DNA from 4 places in the Gracilibacillus sp. D59 genome. Region 2 is predicted to be linked to each of the others. Evidence: riboswitches for the same ligand, from Rfam matches in the RefSeq annotation. Region 2 holds a riboswitch; each other region holds the start of a gene.

Region 1 (5,398 bases), on a different contig from region 2:
GAATCTGGATCTAGTGTCAATGTTAATGTCTGACCAACTCTAATATCCCATTGTCCATACCATTTGGCGTACCAAATCGAATCTTCATTCCATTTAAATTTCAGCAATGTTTCTGTACCTAAAATTTCTACATGATCGATGGTTACTTGAAAGAATAAATCCCTACTGGCAGTTTCTTCATAATTTCTTATGTTCTCAGGGCGTATCCCTACTATTACATGATCACTACTCAAGTCTGACATAGTTAAGCGATCAACAGATAATGAAATTTTCTCACTAATTTTTATATGTGAGGTGTTTTTATCCACCAGCCCAGTCGTTAAATTCATCGGTGGTGAACCAATAAATTTTGCGACAAAAGGATTTGCTGGTGTATTGTAAACATCGATTGGTTTTCCTACCTGTTGAATTACTCCTTCATTTAATACCATGATGCGGTCTCCCATTGTCATTGCTTCGACTTGATCATGGGTAACATAAATTAAAGTGAGTCCAAGTTTTCTCTGTAATTCACGAATTTCGGAACGCATATGAGCTCTTAATTTTGCATCTAAATTGGATAAAGGTTCATCCATCAAACAAATGGGGGGGTTGGTAATAATAGCTCTTGCTAAGGCAACTCGCTGCCTTTGACCGCCTGATAAATGACGTGGCTTTCTTTTTAAATAATCTGTTAAGCCTAGCATTGCAGCAATTTCATAACACTTTTCCTTCTTTTCTTTTTTTTGCATTTTTTTTACGTCTAAACCAAATGTTATATTATCTTCTACTGTCATATGTGGATAGAGGGCATAGTTTTGAAAAACCATTGATAGTTCACGTTTACTAGGCGGGAGGTGGTCTGCTCTATTGCCATCAATCAATATCGACCCAGAGGTTATTTCCTCTAATCCAGCAATCATTCGTAACAGTGTACTTTTCCCGCATCCTGAAGGTCCAACAAGTACAAAAAATTCGCCTGGTTCAATTGTTACACTAACATCTTTGACAACAAGTTGTTCTTTGTCATAGCTTTTATCGACTTGTTTTAGTTCGACAGAATACATAATAAATTCTCCTTTAATAGATTAGCTTGTATGTCATTGCCGATTATAAAGAAGTTTTATAAAGAGGGTATTAACATAGTGTAAAAAAATATATACAAAAATTAACAATTTTTATCATGAATTAATAAAAATCGAGAAAAAACACTTTCATAATCGGCAAAATATTGTATGATAGTATTTGTGAAGAAAATATGAAATACGTTTATTGTTGTAATGAGGTGTAAATGTGGACATAATTAAAGAATCAATGAGTTTGCCTGTCGATAATTTTTTAGGCATGCTAATATATGCTGTAATATTTATGTTGGTGGCGGGCCTTGTATTTAGTTTGGCATTGAAATTTATTCCTAACCGTTTCCCGTATGCTGTAAAAAGTTTAATCGTTTTTATAGCTATTATTATTAGTTTAATTGTATGGTGGCAAATGATTGTGGAACCTGGTTTGAATCTATAAGAAAAGTAGATTGCCCGTATAGCGACTGATAGACTATGCCCTTGAAACACTGATGAATCGTTGTTGTCTTTCTTCTAGGGGCACGATGAACAAAAAGTATTGATATTGATCACAAGACGATCGAAGCTAGTCGATGAAAAGGCTACTAGACCTATAGCTTTCACTATCGGTGAGTCTCTCAAGTTGCTGAAGTTAACATTTGCTTCCGTATATACTTGCTTCTCGAATTGATAAAAAAGCCAGTTTATCATAATGGCTGGCTTCCTATCTACACCGTAGAATAATTTCTTTTAAACCTCCGCTAAATTCTTTTCATTAATTCGGCTTTATACTTCCCAAAAAACTTTTATTGTTGAAATGATGTAGAATCATTAGCTTAATGTTTAATAACGAACAATCAGGTGAAAAGTAATGAAAATGAACTAGTAATATTGTGGTAATATATTGATAGACTGAAAAGCGTACTCAATTAAGGAAAATTGTTAAATATAAAGTGAGACTATGATCAGTAGGTATTTTGACCTCCACTGATCATTAGCGAAACTTATCAGGGTGTTAGCGTCTGTTATCCCTAAACTTATTCTTGTGTTACTTGAAGCTTGAAGTGGCTGGTCTTACAGACTGTTAGCACCGTGATAAATTTTAGAGAGAAGTGATATAAAAGTATTAGGGGGTTGATCTAAAATACTGGTAAACGGTCATCATTAATACATTGTCAATTATTGACGCCAAGACAATTTTCTTTTAGAATATAGGTATGGAATCATGACTTTTTTACTACTAACGATAATGGCAAACTTATTGAAAAATAAGGACGCAAAGCCCAAGGATCTAAGGTCATACGACTACGATAGCCGGGTTGCCGAAGGGTAGGAATACAAAATGATATAGTCCTTTTAATGTATGTCATTTTAAATCCACCTTTTCAGGTGGATTTTTTTATATCTTCAGCCAATATCCTAATTCGATAGAGTAATATCAATACTCTAAGAGTTTTTAAATATTAAAAGCAATATGAGGAGGTGAACAACTTGTTCGGCAAACATTTGCAAACAAATTACCAATATAATGAGCAAATGGATAATACTCTAGCGAGAGAAATAAAACAGGCGCGTAATATTCAGATGAAATTACTTAACGGTAAAAAACCTGAAATAGACGCAGGTGAAATAACCGGTATTTCGATACCAGCTCGATTAATTGGTGGTGATTATTTTGATTTTCATACTTTGCCAAATGGCAAGATACGAATTGTGATTGGAGATGTAATGGGTAAAGGAATTCCAGCAGCAATGTTAATGATCCTTACACGAGGCGTTTTTCGAAGTTGTGCCGAACATCAATGTTCTCCTAGTAAAACATTGAAAGTAATGAATGATGCAATGTATAACGATCTTCGTACATTAGGTTCATTTGTTACACTTCTATGTGCCGATTGGGACCCTAAGGAAAAGACGTTAACATATGCGAGTGCAGGACATAATCTTCCTATTGTAATAGATCGGAATCTTAACGAAAAAAAATTGCCGGCAATTCGGGGCGTTATGTTAGGTGGCCTACCCGAAACAAGTTATCAAGAAGATATGATTACACTGTATGAAGAAGATATTGTCTTTTTTTATACTGATGGAATTATTGAAGCTCAAAATGAACACGGAGAATTATTTAAAATTGACCGGTTGATTTCAAGTTTACAACAATATCAGCATTATAAAGCAGAAGAAATTGAAGAGGCGATACAAGAGGAAGTTAAGACGTATACAAATGGTGTTGTGCAAAAAGATGACATTACAATGGTCGTATTGAAAATAAAAGTTGATAACGATCAACTCACTATTAAAAATATTTCTGGTGAGGAGGGATAGCAATGAACCAATTAGTTTCTAAGGGAAAATCAGTAGAAGAAGCCATATCTCGTGGATTAAAGTTAATGGAATTAAATAAAAAGGATGTCAATATTGAAATAATTCAATTTGATACAGAGGGCTTTATGGGAATAGGTCGCAAACAAGCTATTGTTAAACTATCCAAATCATCGAATGAAAAGTTATCCACTGAACCTCTATCAATGGATGAAATGATTGATAATGCTATATTACGAGAAGATGATGATCTGATAGCTAAGGAACCTAATGAAGTACATAGTTGGGAAAATAAAAAAGAAGGTACTGCATGGATTATCGATAATGAACTTCATATTAAGAGTACAGACCAAAAGTATGCCACCGCTTCCATTTCTGAAGATGTATCCTTATATAAAAATGGGCAATTAATCAATAAAAAAACGATCCTTTTAAGTGAAGAAAATTCTTACCATATTGAGTTTGAACCAGTAAAGGAAAAATCAATGTCTTGGAAGATATCTATTTTAAAGAATGGTTTGGAAGCAATTATAGAGGTGTTTCCAGGTGAAAAAATTAGTCAAAGGTTAAAAGATTTTCCGCCAAGTGATCATATTAATATTGAATTAGAACATCATAGGGAAATTATTAATACACTCACCAGAGATGATATTATTAATGAACTTGAAAGGCAAAATATCACTTTTGGTTTAAATGATAAAGCGATTGAGCATGCAATTAAAACTCAAGAGCAAGGTAAATTTGTCGTTGCATTAGGAAAAGAGCCTAAACATGGGTTAGATGGTGAGTTGGAATTAAAAGTTGATATTAATGCAGAAAATGGGCTAGTGGAAGATGAACAAGGAAATGTGAATTTTAAAGAAGCGAATATTATTCCTAATGTCGAAGTTGGAACGATCATGGCAATTTTACACCCGCCTATTCCTGGAATTTCAGGTCGCACGGTAGAAGATACAGAAATCCCAGCAAACAAACCAAAAGAATTAAGAGTTGTACCTGGAAAAGGTGTAGATTTAATCGATGATAAAATCATTGCTTCGGAATCGGGAAGACCGGCAATTGAAAAAAGAGGCATGACAGTCAAAGCGATGATTATGTCCAAATTAGTTCACGACGGAAATGTGAACATTGCATCAGGTAATATCCGTTTTAGTGGAGATGTTGAGATTTTAGGAGAAATAGAGGAACAAATGATTGTAGAAGCAGGCGGAGATATTTATGTCCACCAATCTGTTAGTGAATCGACTCTGACAGCTTCAAAATCTATTATTGCAAAAGGAAACGTCATTAATTCTAACCTTACGGCAGGAAAACATCATCTTTTAGTTATTGAATTAGGCCATTTACTTGCAATATTGGAAAAACAATTAGGAAAAATGATTGTCATTATCCAGCAATTGACCAGTTCAAAAGCGTATAAATCACAAGAAATTAAGATAAAAGGGTTACAACCGTTAATTATCTTATTATTGGAAAAGAAATTTAAGGATTATAAAACTACAGCAAGGAAATATGTAGATATCGTTGAAAAAGCTGAACAATATATTGAAGAGCCAGAATGGAAGAAAATAGGTTATGATTTAAAGACTAAATTTCTTTCGTTATCAAATGAAACAATAACTATTTCTCAATTAAATATATTACAAAATTTAATGCATGAACTAGCAAAGTCAACAGAATCTGAAGTAGAACCAAACTCTTATATAACGTTATCAGATACTATCAATAGTAAAATTTACTCAAGTGGTAATATAAATATTATCGGTAAAGGATGTATTAATTCCAAGATACATGCAGGTGGAGCTCTTAAAGTAAATGGTATTTTAAGAGGTGGAGAAGTATTTGGCAGATTTGGGGTAATAGTAGGTGAAGCAGGTGCAATTAGCGGAACCAAAACCATTATTTCTACTTCAGCTGATCAAACGATAACCGTGATGAAGGCTTATGAAGGAACGATTTTACGAATTGGAGAAACTGTAAGACAGCTATTTAAGGAAGAGCGATTTATTAAAGCAAAATTAGATGATCAAGGACAA
Region 2 (5,398 bases):
ATGGAAAAAGTGGCGAGCAAGTGGCAAATACATTTGATGGTGCATGGTTGGCTTATGAAAAAATGAATTTTGGTAGTGAAGGTGTCAGTCATGTTGCTGTGGAATATGCCAGTAACTCAGGAAACAGTGCATCTGATTCAACGATAGAGATTCGTTTAGATGCAGTAGATGGGAAGTTAGTCGGCACAGTTGAAGTACCACCAACTGGTGAGGGCTGGGGAACCTATCAAACAGTTACTGCCTCCTTGGATGAGAACGTAACTGGTGTACAAGATGTGTATTTCGTACTCAAAGGTTCGACTGACTCTACTTATAAATATATCGGTAATTTTGATAATGCGAGCTTTTTCAACCAGGAAGAAGCGGAAGATAATGTAGTAATAGAGTTAGAGAATCGAAGTAATTGGACAGACGAAGTAAATTCATTCAACAATGGCCCATTGAAAATAGAAGGAAACAATGGTGGAACAGTTGTTGCGAACACATTTGATGGTGCATGGTTGACGTTCAACGATGTCAATTTTGGAGATGCAGGCAAAAAGTATGTCGACATAGTGTATGATGCTCCCTCGCAAAAAGCACCTGATGATGTAGTTGCGGAGATTCGATTAGATGACAAAGATGGTGAATTGATTGGGACAGTTGATCTAGCCAATACAGGAAGTGGTTGGGGAACTTATCAAACAGCCAGTGCCACGTTAGATAAAGTACTGACAGGCAATAAGACCATTTGTGTAGTCTTTAGTGGTTCTACTACATCAGAACTTCGATATGTTGGTAATATTGATAAAATGATCTTTTCTAATATTGTTAAGTAGCCTAATGATTACGTGAAAATGAAACATTAGCATAATTGATTCTCTTATAAGGGGATGAATTTAGAAGGCGAGGAGAAAAAGTGAAATTACGTATTATTTCGATACTTTTCATGACGTTGTTGATTGCTCAAATGCCAATGACAGTATTTGCTGCAGCTGTATCTTTGGATATGGATAAGAATGAAATCAGGGCAAGTCAAGAGCTTGAAGTGTCAGGAACAGCGACAGAGTTAGAAGAAGTACTAATTAAAATTGTTGCACCTGATGAAGCTGTTTATTATATGGATGTGTTAACGGTCGAAGATGGTGAATTCCAATCAACTATCGGTTTTCCGACGACTGCTAATGGAGATACAGCTGGCGATTACACCGTAATTGTAGGGTATGATGAAATTCAAGACACAGCTACCGTTGCTCTTACATGTGAAGAAGATTGTGATAACGGTGGAGGAGGTAATAACGGAGACAATTCTGACAATGATGGAAATAGTAACAATGGGGATAACTCAGACAATGCTGGAAACGGTAATAATGGAGGCAATTCTGACAACAATGGGAAAGGAAATAACGGAGATAACTCCAACAACAGCAGTAATGGAAATAATGGCAATAAATCCTCTGATAATAGCCAAAACAAGTCAAAAGAAGCTGAAAGTAACTTGCCAGACACAAGTACTTCCATTTACAATTTTCTGATAGTAGGTTTGATATTGTTAGTCTTAGGTAGTGGCGTTGTTTACTATCAAAAAAAGAAAAAAGCATAATTATTACGATTAAATAAATTGCGTAGTCAAAAGCTACGCAATTTATTTTTTGAAACTAAAAGAGCATTATTGGTATAATTCATATAAGAGTATTAGTATGAAATCGCGCAGTAATTTGTTCGGTATATCGATTATAACTAGTCAATAGCATAAGAATATCATACTACTCTCTGCGTCATATCACTTATGAATTGTCAAAATAGATAATTATCCACAAAAAACAACAAAATAACTTTCTCGCATCAACAACAAGAAACATATATCGACAAAAAGGAACAAAAAATATGAGTATATAAACCTGTATAATTTCCAATTAATTTACACTAAATAAACCAAAAGGTTTATTTTGACAAATATATCTTCCTACTTATTGAAATAAATATAGGAAAACGGTATTATATAAAACAGAAGTGAATAGTAAGAAAAAGGCAAACTACTTGAAAAAGTAGGTCGCAAAACCTAGGGTCTAAGGGGTTCAATTTACCTATGGCAGCCTGGTTACCTAAATTGTTCAAACATATGCAAAAGTTATTTAGGCTATTTCTGTACTATTCAGAAATAGCCTTTTTATTTTCAAAAAAGGAAACAGGAGGAAATATCAATGCGTATAGCTATACTGAAAGAAGCTTCTATATATCGAGAAGGATTAGTAGGAGTGCTTTCAAGCGAGTTTAAAGCGTATGATATCATTGCGGTTGAGCCGAAGCAGAAAGAAAAACTCCGAGATTATATTATCGACCTGCTCATCATTGATATTGACACAGATACTGATACCATAAGCTTAATTAACACATATACGAAAAACAACAAAAAGATAATTGTCTGGACAGAAGATACTCACCATCAAGACCTTACTGAGTTATTTAAAATGGATCTTAATGGATATTTCTTCAATGGAATGGAAAAGGAAGAACTTATTCATGCAATTCAAAAGATCATGTCTGGGCATCATTATATCCATGAAGACCTCACGCAAATTCTTTTGGGAGACTACCGTGAAATCCATAGCCGTAAAGAAAGACGACCAGTGGGTGTATTCACAAATCGTGAGTGGGAAGTGATGGAACTCTTAACTCAAGGATATAGTAACAATCGTATCAGCCAGAAATTATACATCACTGACAAAACGGTTAAAAACCATATCAGTTCGATCCTGAGAAAATTAGAAGTACCTGATCGAACAAATGCAGTGATCACCGCATTAAAAAATCAATGGTTCCATGTATCTTAATGAAAGAAAAGCCTGTGTATGAGGGTTGCATAGGCTTTTTATTTGTGTGTATGACAATTATGACATATAAAAACACTTAAAAATCTCAAGATAGTTATGTCAAATAAAAACGGTTTATGTTATAATTCCGTTTATGATGTGTTCGTATACAATGTCATGGGAAAATTCATCTTAAAGAACTTTTATGCGGAGGTTACGAAATAATGGAAGAAACGATATCACTCAAAGAAATTTTCGAAGTCCTGAAAAAACGTCTATTACTTATAGTATTATTAATTGTTGGTGCTGCCGGTATCAGTGCCGTCATCAGTTTTTTTATTTTAACACCGACCTATCAATCTAGTACACAATTTATTGTCAATCAAGATACAAGCGAATCTGAAAGTGTTGACCTTAATCAGATTCGATCTAATGTAGAGATTATCAATACGTATAATGATATTATCACCAGTAATCGTATCCTAGATCAAGTGGTGGAAGAGATGAATTTAACGATATCTGCAGGAGCGTTAGGCGGTAAAATATCGTTAAACACCTCGCAAAATTCTCAAGTTGTAACGCTGACAGCAACTGACTATGACCCGGCGGTAGCGGCAGACATTGCCAATACAACAGTAGAAATCTTTCAAGAAGAATTACCGGGTCTAATGAATGTAAATAATGTAAATGTTCTATCAGAAGCGGTTGTTCCAGCAAATCCACAACCTGTCAACCCGAAGCCTATGCTAAATATCGCAATCGCTATTGTGATTGGTGCAATGGTCGGGGTAGGACTAGCATTCTTATTTGAATACTTAGATAATACGATTAAAACCGAACAAGATGTAGAAGACAAATTGGAATTGCCGATTCTTGGAGTAGTGTCGCATATTGAGGAAAAAGATATGATGTCATTAGGACAGCCTGTTTCCATCAATCAAAAAGCAGAGAGGGGGAGCGTAAGTGGCCAGAAGAAAAAAACAGTCTAAATTAAAGAATGTAAGGCACTTAATCACGAAAATGAACCCACGCTCTCCAATTTCAGAGCAGTATAAAACGATTCGAACGAATTTACAATTTTCTTCTGTAGATGGGGAATTAAAAACGATGCTTGTAACATCTTCAGGACCATCAGAAGGAAAGTCATCAACGACAGCGAATCTAGCAATTGTGTTTGCGCAACAAGGAAAGAAAGTATTACTAATTGATGCGGATATGCGTAAACCAACATTGCACTACACTTTTCGAATCGATAACCGAAGAGGATTAAGCAGTGTGCTAGTGGGCGAATCAAGTTTGCAAGAATCAGTTACAAGCAGTGATGTAGCAGGGCTGGACTTGTTAACTTGTGGGCCGATCCCGCCGAACCCATCTGAATTATTAGGTTCCAAAGCGATGGAAAATCTTATTTCCAATGCCGGTTTGGATTATGATTTAGTACTCTTTGATACTCCGCCTGTTTTAGCAGTAACTGATGCCCAAATTCTTGCTAATATTTGTGATGGTGCAGTAATGGTTGTTCGTAGTAACCAGACAGAATACGATGCTGCCACCAAAGCAAAAGAGTTATTAGATGTAGGTAACGCGAAATTGTTAGGTGTTGTGCTAAATGACCGAGAACAGAAAAAAGGTCACTATTACTATTACGGAAATTAACCAAAAAACCTTTCGATCAATATTAAATTGGTCGAAAGGCTTTTTTTATGAAAATATAAAGGTACTGTGAGACCTCCAGTTATCTATTTCCTACCCTTATTCTGCGCAAATCAATATCAAATCACATATGTTCGTTTCGTATAATTTTATACGAAGCGCTAAAACTCTTCTTCTATGGAACCCCCATAAAAATCAAAGTAAATTCTAATGGATATAAATAACAATAATATCTTGAATTGTTCCTTTCCATTTTATAACGGATATGTTATTCTTTATATAGAACAGGTCTAAAGTCTTGTTTAGTTGGTAGAATAACAGGGAAGGGTGATACTAATGTTGGATATAAATCCATATATTATTCCAATTAATCATGAAAGTGTGTCAAATATTACCTCGTCAATCGCTATAGTGAAGAAAGCTGAAAAAGCTGGAGTAAAAAAAATCATTGCATCACCACGATACATACAAGGAAATCAAGAAATTCATAAAGATTCTATTATTAATCTTGTCGAGAAAATTAACCAACAGCTCGAAGAAGAAAATATAGCAGTAGAAATCATTCCTGGACAAACAATTCGTATTTATGGAAATATGGAAGATGACTTGGTGAAAGGCAGATTACTCACTTATGGAACAGATACAAAATACGTTTTTGTTGAATTAATGTATGATCACATTCCACAATATACCAATCAGTTATGCTATGAATTGCAATTAAAAGGATATAGACCAGTGTTGGTAACTCCTGAAAAAAATGTGGTTATTCAAGAAAATCCTAATTTACTCTATAGTTTGGTGAAAAACGGGGTACTAGTACAAGTGAGTGCGAAGAGTATTGTGGGGGAAAAAGGTAAGAAACTGCAAAAGATTACTAAACAATTGATACAACATAATCTCGTCCATTTCTTGGGTTCAGATACATCGGAAGAAACTAACTATTACTTACAGTC
Region 3 (5,398 bases), on a different contig from region 2:
AACGGGAATATCGTAAGTTATTATTTGCATTTCAGTTACAGGAATTTATTTATGAAACATTAAAATCAGAGCAATTTGAAGAAACTTACTAGATCCATTCTAATTGAAAAGCAATCAGGATACCAATCAAAATTCCTAACAATAAAACATCGAACGTTGTTGGTATAAATAAAGTTCGTATCCCCTGAAAAATCACGATTGGAGGAGTGCACCGTTCACAAATTAATATCCATTCTCGAGCCCAAGGTGGTAGACGATAGCGATAATAACGAGCCAAAAAATCACCTCATTCACGATAAAATAAAGAAATGTATATTGTAGCTTATGCAGCGAAAATCGAAGCGTACACCTATTTGCAAATTTAAAAGAATTTTTTTCAATAAAAAGATTAACTATGTATGTGACGTTTGTAATTTCATAATAAATACCTAGTCCCATTTTCTTAAAACAAAGTTGTCATGCAGGAATATTATAGATGAATGTCGAATATATACATGATAATAGGTAATATGGAGTTAATGAAATGTGTCGGTGTTCTTTGATGGGGGTGATAATATATCATATCTTAATAGTGAAGGGTTTATGATTCATTACAAATGGCTTCATTCAAATGAATCAAACAAGAAAAATGTACTTGTTTTGCTTCATGGATTAGGATTGCATCTTAATTCATGGGGGCCTATTTTACCATTGTTAGAAAGGGATTATGATATTCTTCTGTTGGATTTACCAGGACATGGGCTTAGTGATTATTCTGGTGAGAAGCCAATACTAGACCGTATGTGCCGTGATCTAAGGCATTTAAAAACTTACCTCCAAATTAATGAATTTCATCTAATTGGACAAGGTTTAGGTGGTTTTGTTGCCATTCAATATGCCCATCAGTATCGAGAAGAAATTCTTTCATTAACATTAATCGCAGTTCCCATTAACTATCCTAAGAAATTGGGAGAGAAGCAAGTTACCAATCGAAAAAAAATTAGTAATCATTCTAAGAGCCTAGAGGTGTTGGGAGAAGAATTAATTCCACAGATTTGTTATAATACCACGGAAGAAAATAAAAGTATATTAAGAGAAGGATATCGTAAAGTTAACAAAGAAGTCTATTTTGAATTGTTTAATACAAGTCATATTGAAATGGCACGGAAGCAATTGCAAGCGATGAATAAGCCGTTATTGCTTTTAGTTGGTTCAGAAGACCCTGTTTACCCTCCAGAACTATTTAGTGCGACATTAAACGCTGTGCCTTCTGCAAGGTTTTTAACCGTACCTGATGCATCTTTTGTCGTTCAATTGGATCAACCATCTATCGTGGCGAAATGGATACATCAGTTTATTCAACAGAAAAGTATTAAAAATAAGGTTAAATACAAATATCTATCTGAGTTAAAATTTGAAATGGAGAGAGAATTAGAAGCACAAATTGAACGACTGGATAAGCGTGTAAATCACATTTCCGTTCTTATGTTACACCGTTTTGAAGTTATTATAAATGGTCTGGCTATTGTTCAAGGTTGGGGTAAAAGAAAAGCAAAAGTAATTTTTACTTATTTAATTTTACAGAAATCGGTTACAAGAGATGAGCTTTGCGATGCTTTTTGGCCTAATTTATCTTTAACTAAAGCTAAAAATCAATTGAGGGTCTCTTTACATCATTTAAAGAAAATACTTGAGCCTGCTCAGATAAGTCAAGATGAACCAATAGTTGTTACAGAAAGAGAGCATGTAGTAATCAGTGGTACTATTAATACTGATTATTTAGTATATCGGCAAAAACTTGAGAATGGTTTAAAATTGTCAAAGGGAATCGAAAAAGTTGAGATATATGAGGAATGTCTAAAAATTGCTTCAGATAATTTTTTCCCTGGTCTTTATGAAGATTATTTTCAACAAATTTATCATCAACTAGAACGAATTTGGGCCGGAATGGCAGAGTTTCTTGTAGACTGGTATCAGAACATAGGTGAAAAGCAAAAAGAATTACAATACAGAGAACTTTTGGAACACTTCGGTTTTAAATCCAGTTTTGATACCTAAAATGTAATTGTAATGGAAGTGTAATGATAGGAATGGTATGATAACAAGGTAACCATAGATAAAATCATATCCTTATTTTTTGAAGTTATATGTTGTACAGAAATGATCAGAAAAAGGCAAACCTATTGAGAGGTAGGGACGCAAAGTTACAGATCCGTATAATAATACATAAGTTTTCGGATGGCTGAGCTGCCTGAAATACTGTAGTGTATTTTAGGAGGGGAATACGTTTATGCCAACAAAAATAAACGTTGATTATGAATGGATTTACTTGATGGCAAAAGCGAAAGAGAGTGGTTATACGATAGAAGAAGTGCGTGAATTCCTAAAAAAGAATGAATGTAAATCCAATGTGTAATACAACGAATAAAACCCTACCTAAAAGTGGGTTTTTTCTTTTTGTTTAAAACTATGAATGTATAGACGAGGATGTCTAACATCGAGAAACTAAACGAATTATCGAGAGATTTATTCCGCATCGATGGTTAACCACTTCCACGATATAATTAATGTGTTATTGTCTCAAATTGGGGTATAGTTTATTATAGCGCAAATTGTCCATAAAACCCTGTGATGGAAGTCTCACTTTATTAGACGAGGGAATTTAATTTTGATATACTGACAGCGATTGATATGATACATACAAATTGTAAAAAAGGTGAAAACTATCGTAGTTTATTATGGGTCTAAAACAGGAAGGGAAGGATTCGATGATAGGAAACAAACCTAAAATAGTTGTACTTGGTGCAGGCTATGCAGGAATGATGACAACTAAGCGATTAACTCAACAATTTTCACAAGAAGAAGTTGAGATTACATTAGTTAACAAACACAATTATCATTATCAAACAACATGGTTACATGAAGTTGCTGCAGGAACAATTGATGTCAATCGTTCTCGAATCATGATTTCAGATGTCATTAATACTCGTCGAGTAAATTTTGTGCATGATACGGTTATAAAAATCAATAAAGAAGACAAAACAGTCCAACTAGAAAACGGTGAAATAAGCTACGATTATTTAGTCATAGGTTTAGGTTTTGAAAAGGCCACATTTGGTATTCCTGGAATGGAAGAGCATGCTTTTTCCATTCAAAGTGTTGATACGAGTCGCATGATTCGAGATCACATTGAGTATCAGTTTGCTCGTTATCGTAATGAGACAAATCCAGACCCAAGTATGCTAACAATTGTCGTTGGTGGTGCAGGTTTCACCGGCATTGAATTTTTGGGTGAATTAGCAGAACGTATTCCGCTATTATGTAAAAAATATGATATTCCACGTCAAGATGTGAAAATTATTGATGTTGAAGCAATGTCAACGATTTTACCTGGATTTAATGAAGAATTATTAAGTTATGCGAAAGAATCTCTAGAATATCGCGGTATAGAATTTAAGCTCGGAACTATGATAAAAGAAGTGAAAGCTGATTCAGTTATCGTCGGTGAAGATGAAGAGGAAATTACAGCAGGTACTATTGTCTGGACTGGTGGTGTACAAGCTAATCGTATTGTTGGAGAATCTGGTTTTGAATTAACTAAGGGTAAAGTTAATGTGGATGCAACATTACGTGCTCCAGGCCATGACGAAGTGTTTATTTTAGGTGATTGTGCATGGGTTATGAATAACGAAACTGGCAAACCATACCCTCCGACTGCGCAAATTGCTATACAAGAAGCAGATGTTTGTGCACATAATATTAAGACCATGATTTACGGAGGTACATTACAGGAATTTAAATTTGATGATAAAGGAACGGTTGCATCTTTAGGCGGAAGTGATGCAATGGGTACTGTATTTGATGGCAATAAAATATATGGAATGCAGGCAAAAGTGATGAAAAATGTGATTGATGACCGTTATCTGTTCTTATTAGGTGGACCAACACTTGTACTGAAAAAGGGTAAATTTCGTCCATTTTAATAGAACTATAATAGAGGAGGAAGTCGAATGAAAAATACATTATTTTATACATTATTAACAGTAGTTGCAACCATTGCTTATGTTTTCGTTTCTAGAAAAATGGAAGATAAGCGAGACTTTCGCTAAAGGATGAGAGCAGATACAATGGGTGTCTGCTCTTTTTTATACTATTTATTTGTAGACAGATACAAATAATAGACCAAGTATTTGGAGGGAACAGAATGTTTTCGATCAATCAATTGGTTTTTAAAGATATTTTAACCGTGAGGAAATTAGACATTGAGTCAGGTAAAGTTTACTGTTTATTTGGAGAAAGCGGAAGCGGAAAATCAACATTATTAAAGATGTTTAACAGTATGCTTACTCCTGACCAAGGAAGCATTACATATAAAGATGAACCGATCACAGATTTAGACCCAGTTCAATTAAGAAGAGAAGTCGTAATGCTTGGGCAGGACCCTGTTGTTTTTGATGGGACGGTTCGTGATAACCTTTTAATAGGCCTGCACTTTGCAGATAAAGAAGAAGTAGAAGACTGGGAGCTTACCAAATTATTAAAAGAGTTACATGTGACTAAAAATTTAGATGAAAAAGCTGATAAATTATCAGGTGGTGAACAACAGAGATTAGCATTCGGACGTGTGCTTCTGATGAATGTTGAAGTATATTTGCTGGACGAACCTACTTCAGCTCTTGATGAAGAAACGGAAACAGCAGTGATGGACTTATTTACAAAGAAGATCCGTAACGCAGGTAAAACAGCAATAATGGTAACACATTCGAAAGAAGTCGCTGAAACATATAGCGATGAAATTATCTATATGAATGACATTCTAACGAAAGAGGGTGCTCTTTCGTGAATGAAATGCTTGAAATTACTATATGGCAACTTGTAACTGCATATATTTTTATTGTTATTTTATTAGCGATCGTTCGCTGGCGTAAAATCCCACGAGAGAAAGAGATTATTATTGCGACACTAAGGATGACAATACAACTCGTATTAGTTGGCTATGTCCTTATGTTTATTTTTGAAAATGAAAAAATGATTTATTCGGTTATCACCATTATTGTCATGGAAACATTCGCAGTCTATAATATTTATAAACGAACAAAGCAATCCTTAAGTAGAGAATTAAAGAAAATCATTGCGTTTTCGATGGTGTCCGGAACATTATTTGCCTTTCTCTATTTTGATTTTATTGTAGTTCAATTTTCGCCTTGGTATGATCCTCGATATTTCATACCGATTGCTGGCATGTTAATTGGAAACTCCATGACTGGTATTACACTTGGAGTTAGTTCTTTAGTAGAAGGATTTACCTCGCGAAAGAAAGAAGTGGAGGCAGCTTTGATGTTAGGGGCCCCACCAAATAAAGCATCACAAGGTATCGTTAATCATGCTTTTGATTCAGCAATTTTACCAACGATAAACA
Region 4 (5,398 bases), on a different contig from region 2:
CCTTATCCACTATTTCATGAGCACCAAAAAAGAAAGCTTTATCCTCAAAGATATTAATAGATGTCAAAGGATAAAGCATTTCTATATTTAATGTAAGCTATAAATAGTTAAGGGTAAAGATATTTTTGGAATTTTGTCGAAAAAAATCGATAATATCTTTATCTTTCCTTTCCTTTTTCTTTTTCTGATCTATCATTCTCGTCATCTTCTTCCGACTCTGCCTTAGAATCATCTTCAGGTTCATCATCATCTTCTTGCTCTTCTACTTCTTGTTCTTCTTTCTCTTCTTCTTTTTCTGCTTCTTCAGCTCTTTTTTGTGCCTCTTCTGCTTTTTTGTGTTTCTCTTCTAATTTCTTTTGTGCTTTTTCCGCTTTTTCTTCCGCTCTTTCAGCTTTTTCTTCTGCTTTCTCTTGTGCTTGTTCAGCTTTTTCCTCTGCCTTTTCTTCAGCTTTTTCTAATTTTCGTTGTTCTGCTTCGGCTTTTTTAATAGCTTGTTCCTGTACTTCTTCTGCTAATTTAGTTTCTTCTGCTTCTTCTGATTCATCATCTTCTTGTTCCTCAACGATATCTTCATTTTCCGGTTGATCTACGTCTTCTTCATCTTCATTTTTTGATTTTGCTCGAAGATAATTTTCTTCAGCACGCTTTTGATTCTCAAGTGCTTTAGCAATACCTGCTTTTGCTTGTTCTGGTAAATCATCGCGCTCTAATAAAGCTTGAAGTTTGATAGTACGTTGTTTGGCATTATCTCTTAATTCATCTTCTGCTTCATCTCGATCCTCCGTGCTTTCCTCTTTCTCTTCTTGATCGGAGTCTTCGTTTTCATCATCCGCTTCTTCTGAATCAGGTAATTCCACTTCTTCTACTTCGTCATCATCTTCATTTGCTTCTTCTTCTGATTCTTCCTGCTCTTCCTCTGCAGCTTCTAATTCACCTTCTAATCGATCTAAATATTCTTCATATTGTTCGATTAATTGTTCAGCTTCTTCAATATTACCTTCGTCAATTAAAGTTTCTATTTCATTCAAACGGTCACTCACAAACTCGTCTAATAATAGCGCTCTTTCGGTTTGGTCTTCTGTCAGTTCCAGCTCTGTTTCTTCAATTAATAGAGCAGTATCATATAATTCCTCATCTGGGGTAATCGTTTCCTCTACTTCATTTGCATATGCAGTATTTCCTACAACTAATACACTAATTGTTGCTGCCGATAACCATGTTTTTAGCTTCATATCAGCTATTCCCTCCATCTAAAATATTTGAATACTCTCATTGAATGCATTTATTTGCTTTTTATTTTCTTGATAATGCTGTTCAGGAGTCATGAAAGTAAAAATCACATTATGTTTCGAACCTTGATGAAAATATATATCCCCACGTATATTTTCATTTCTATTTGTTTGAACAGCTAAGTAATTCTCATCCTCTTCTATTAATTCCGCTTTTTTAGAAAAAGAAGATAGAACGTTCTTTTTTAATAGATCCACCGTTTGTTCTTTACTTACCGACGAAACAATTACCCTTGTTGTCCCGTTTGAAAAAACGATGTTCTGCTCTTGCTCAGCGGTGGCTTCTTCCTCAACTGACCAACCATCTACTCCACCGATTTGGAAAACATCATTTTCATACAGTACATCTTGCTTTTCTGCTTGTCCGGTATTCTCCCCAAGATCCGTGGCACTCTCCCCTTGACCACATGCCATTAAAAAGAACAAACAGGATACTATCAACACTTGTTTCAACGCTTCACCCCCATTCACTATCATTATCTCTTGGTAGCTGGCTGGCTTTGTGACCCTTCACATTAGCCCCTATAGCTTTGCGTCACTGTTTTTTAACAGTTTTGCCTTTCTCCTTTTTCAACTATCTATACGAAAGACTTGTATTGAAAAAGGGGGGAGAACAAAATTTTTTCTATAAAAAATTAAAATATAAAAAGTTAAAAAAAATAAATATGATGAACGTTCTAGTATTAGTAAACAGTTTTATATGACCTTAAAGAAGAAACTATTTTAAAAGAAACAAGTGACCCCTGACTTCTTTTGATAAAATCCACATTTACCTTAGTGTAGCTTGCTCTTACAAGTAGGTTAACTTGTACATATAATGACATGTAACAGAAAGGAGGAAAAACGTTGGCAAAACAAGCAAAACCAATGACGGCAGGTATGGCCAAGCAATTACTGGAGGATAATAAAGTTTATTTAACCCCTGAAGGAAAGAAAATATTGAGAAGTATCGTAAAAAAATAATCACAAAAAAAAGTGCGCATACTCGCTTTATTGCGCACTTTTAATTATATAAGCCGGGGTAAATAAAATTTTTGCCATTAAAAAGTTTTCCCTTTCCTACCCGCACATTAAAATTTCTTTATTTTAAGATATTTGATATAATAATCATATGTCTTTTTTACTATTTTTATTAGTAGGTGATTATATTGAATTATGGTTCTGATTTTATGAATGATTTATTTCAAAATGATACGTCTATTGCACCAATGTCTGAGACGTATTATGTAAAGGAGAATTTCTTCGGTGGCAGTTCTTTCGTTGACATTAATGGTAATCCTATTTTGGAAACGATGCCTAATGCTGCCGGTGGTGAAACATTCCATTTTGCAAATGGAGAAACAGCACATGTAAGAGAGAATGTTGAAGGTGGCACTACTTTTGACTTTACTGGGATTGACAATGACATTACAAGCCGTTCTTCGATTTTCGGACAAGAAAATTACTACCAAAATGGAGAGCATATAGGTACATTACAACCTAATTTCACTGGAGATGGGGTTGATTTTGTTGCTCCAAGTGGTGGTACTATGTTTAGCACTTCCGAAAACAGTGTGATAGGTGAATCTCAGGTTCATATAGATTCCTCTTTTGTTGATAGCGAAAGTTATACAAGTGGATTTGACTTACAAAACCATTTCAGTGAAATTGAAGCTGTATCATCACAAATCTCTAGTGCTGATTTAGGGACTGCGATGGACGGATCAGACGCACTTGACGTACTGGAGTTCTTATAAGATGGCAGTTTCAAAACTAGAAAACTATTTCAAAGACCCAGCAAAAGAATATGACTTGATTGTAAGTGATTTAAAGTCACGTTTGTCCCAACCCTGCTGGGAGGAAGTAATTGCATATGTCGACCACGTTACAGAAAATGCAATGAATCGTGTATGGGACCAGCTTCGCCATCGATACGAATCCTTAAGTAGATTGGAAGACTCTTTTCCAGACAAACCAACAACAGAAGATCAACAGCGATACATTCGTAACTTTTTTGATTATACCGATCCAGGGAAAGTATCAAAGGATTTGCAAACAGCATTAAGCTTTGATGAACTGGAATCAGACTACATACAATTTATACGAGCAATGTCTGAGGGTGAATATGGAGAAATTTTTCTACGCTATCAATACCCTTCTCCTTTTTTCAATGGGTTGCAACAAGGAATATTACTTCATATTAATAACCTGACAAATGCTTTAAAGAAATATACAGATAAAATTGGTCAGCATGCAATCGTTATGGATCGTGTTAAAAGTGATCAGCAGGGAAAATCCATTATTAAAGGTGGTGCTTCACTACTTGGATTGTTAGTTGGCATCCCTTTTGCTGGGGCTGGTGTTGGTGCTTTAATGGGAGACGATAGTGAAACTCAAATCCATCAATCAATGGATAAGGTAATTCAAGGTTGGAATCATTATATTGATAGATTTAATTCCTTTTTACAAGAGCTTGAGCTTCATTACAAACTGGCAATGATGGCTCTTTATGGTGGTACCATCATACGGGTAAATGATCAATTTGCTACACAACGATTGACCTTTAGTGGACTAGCTCTATTAACACCGACATATCAACTAACCATTACAGAGCAGGAAATAGAAGAATTAACCGTCTGGACGAAAAAAACAACCAACGGGATTCAACATTTATTAAAATATAGACAGTGGCAGGAAGCTATTCAAGTGTCACAAAAACTTTTTCAATATGTAAAAAATAACCCGGTTAGTACCAGAGTTGAAGTCAAGGATGGGCAATCTGCCATCTACCTCGCACATATGTACTATTACATTAGTTATCAAGAAGCTTTATTGGAAGAATACAAGAATGGTCATTTTGATAGTTTTTATAACACGACGAAACAATTATTTCAGGAATTATATCTGTATATACTTGACAGCGATGTGAAGCAATTGGGATTTCATTCAATGAGTGAACTTTATATTCGTTTTATTAAAGAAGCAGTTCGGCGGAAAAAAGTGAAAGATGGTCACTTACTTTTTGATTATTTTATCCGTGTCGATCAACGTGTAGGGACGTATGGTATCTATTATGGTGAACAGCCAGCATCTAAGGAAGCTTTTTTTGATGAACATAAAGCAATAGCTTTGATTGGATCTTTCCTTGAAGATGTTTTTGACCTATCATACGAAACTGATAGTGAGGAAGACGAGGAAGAAGATATTTCATTAAATCGGAAACAACTAAAAGCATTAATCAAAATAGATAATAGTTTACAAAAAGATGAATTATCTGCTTACCTTAGAAAACTGTATTGGAAAAGTATTTTATGGCCGTGGAATAGAAGCTCTTTCCAATGGGTAGGTACTCACAAAAAGAAACTTGTTGCTGGTATTCTTAGCACTGGATTGATCACAGGTGGCTATTTTGCTGGACCTGATCTCTATCAATATGGTCAAGAACAGATACAGAATTGGAGTTGGCTAAACGGTCCTCAAAAGACTGAATCAAACGAAACAAATACTGTACCTGTTACTACTTATGAAATTACGACAGAGTATGCTAATGTGAGGTCTAAACCATCGTTAGACAGTGAGATTGCATTTGTGGTTAGTACCGGAGATTCGTTAGTTTATCAAAATAATAAAAAGGTAGGTGAAGAAGGTCGGGTTTGGTTTCAGGTTGAGAATGAGCAAGGAGGTCGTGGATGGATTAGTAGTAAGATTGTGGTGAAGGTGTGGGAATAGAATCTTGCATATCAGGAAAAAGAGCTAGAATTTTTAAACTTCTAGCCCTTTTCTTGACAACCCCACTACCGATAAACCTGATGCATCATTATTTGCATAATTAATTCGCTTTCCAAAAGGTAATATTTCCATTATCTCATTAATATGTTTTTTAGCCGATTATGAACTTGCAGAATTAATTCAATATATATGGATGAAATTGTTTTTCCATTTGCTTTTTCCACTCTAGCAAAGTCGGTTCTAAGTGATGTTGCATATTTTCCAATAATAAGTTTTGGTCATTTTTTTCATATCCTTGTACGACGTGTTCAATATTCTCTTTTACATTATCCATTTTTACTTCTGTAATGTCACCTTTTAATTCATCATCCATCGAATTCATCGCATTCTCTATTGATGCA

The links. Region 2 has a riboswitch for cyclic di-GMP ahead of ACTWP4_RS02785 (LuxR C-terminal-related transcriptional regulator). Riboswitches for the same ligand answer to the same signal wherever they lie in the genome.
Region 1: it holds a riboswitch for cyclic di-GMP, as region 2 does, so the genes downstream of both, ACTWP4_RS11590 (PP2C family protein-serine/threonine phosphatase) here and ACTWP4_RS02785 (LuxR C-terminal-related transcriptional regulator) in region 2, are expected to answer to the same signal.
Region 3: it holds a riboswitch for cyclic di-GMP, as region 2 does, so the genes downstream of both, ACTWP4_RS17600 (anti-repressor SinI family protein) here and ACTWP4_RS02785 (LuxR C-terminal-related transcriptional regulator) in region 2, are expected to answer to the same signal.
Region 4: it holds a riboswitch for cyclic di-GMP, as region 2 does, so the genes downstream of both, ACTWP4_RS12615 (hypothetical protein) here and ACTWP4_RS02785 (LuxR C-terminal-related transcriptional regulator) in region 2, are expected to answer to the same signal.

What each region holds. Positions count from the first base shown of each region.
Region 1 is NZ_JBQQCK010000006.1:22,842-28,239, reverse strand. Features, by position in the region: gene ACTWP4_RS11600 (ABC transporter ATP-binding protein) at 1-1,046, opposite strand, end outside; gene ACTWP4_RS11595 (hypothetical protein) at 1,273-1,500, shown strand; cyclic di-GMP riboswitch class I at 2,282-2,367, shown strand; gene ACTWP4_RS11590 (PP2C family protein-serine/threonine phosphatase) at 2,532-3,365, shown strand; gene ACTWP4_RS11585 (flagellar assembly protein A) at 3,368-5,398, shown strand, end outside.
Region 2 is NZ_JBQQCK010000001.1:618,118-623,515, reverse strand. Features, by position in the region: gene ACTWP4_RS02795 (GH92 family glycosyl hydrolase) at 1-818, shown strand, start outside; gene ACTWP4_RS02790 (LPXTG cell wall anchor domain-containing protein) at 899-1,582, shown strand; cyclic di-GMP riboswitch class I at 2,000-2,088, shown strand; gene ACTWP4_RS02785 (LuxR C-terminal-related transcriptional regulator) at 2,184-2,813, shown strand; gene ACTWP4_RS02780 (YveK family protein) at 3,017-3,781, shown strand; gene ACTWP4_RS02775 (CpsD/CapB family tyrosine-protein kinase) at 3,756-4,448, shown strand; gene ACTWP4_RS02770 (tyrosine-protein phosphatase) at 4,782-5,398, shown strand, end outside.
Region 3 is NZ_JBQQCK010000012.1:12,273-17,670, forward strand. Features, by position in the region: gene ACTWP4_RS17585 (phosphotransferase) at 1-92, shown strand, start outside; gene ACTWP4_RS17590 (hypothetical protein) at 89-277, opposite strand; gene ACTWP4_RS17595 (alpha/beta fold hydrolase) at 526-2,037, shown strand; cyclic di-GMP riboswitch class I at 2,143-2,234, shown strand; gene ACTWP4_RS17600 (anti-repressor SinI family protein) at 2,270-2,395, shown strand; gene ACTWP4_RS17605 (NAD(P)/FAD-dependent oxidoreductase) at 2,748-3,962, shown strand; gene ACTWP4_RS17610 (ABC transporter ATP-binding protein) at 4,184-4,822, shown strand; gene ACTWP4_RS17615 (ABC transporter permease) at 4,819-5,398, shown strand, end outside.
Region 4 is NZ_JBQQCK010000006.1:230,479-235,876, forward strand. Features, by position in the region: gene ACTWP4_RS12610 (DUF5667 domain-containing protein) at 159-1,232, opposite strand; gene ACTWP4_RS12615 (hypothetical protein) at 1,251-1,742, opposite strand; cyclic di-GMP riboswitch class I at 1,772-1,858, opposite strand; gene ACTWP4_RS12620 (hypothetical protein) at 2,438-3,025, shown strand; gene ACTWP4_RS12625 (SH3 domain-containing protein) at 3,027-4,997, shown strand; gene ACTWP4_RS12630 (hypothetical protein) at 5,173-5,398, opposite strand, start outside.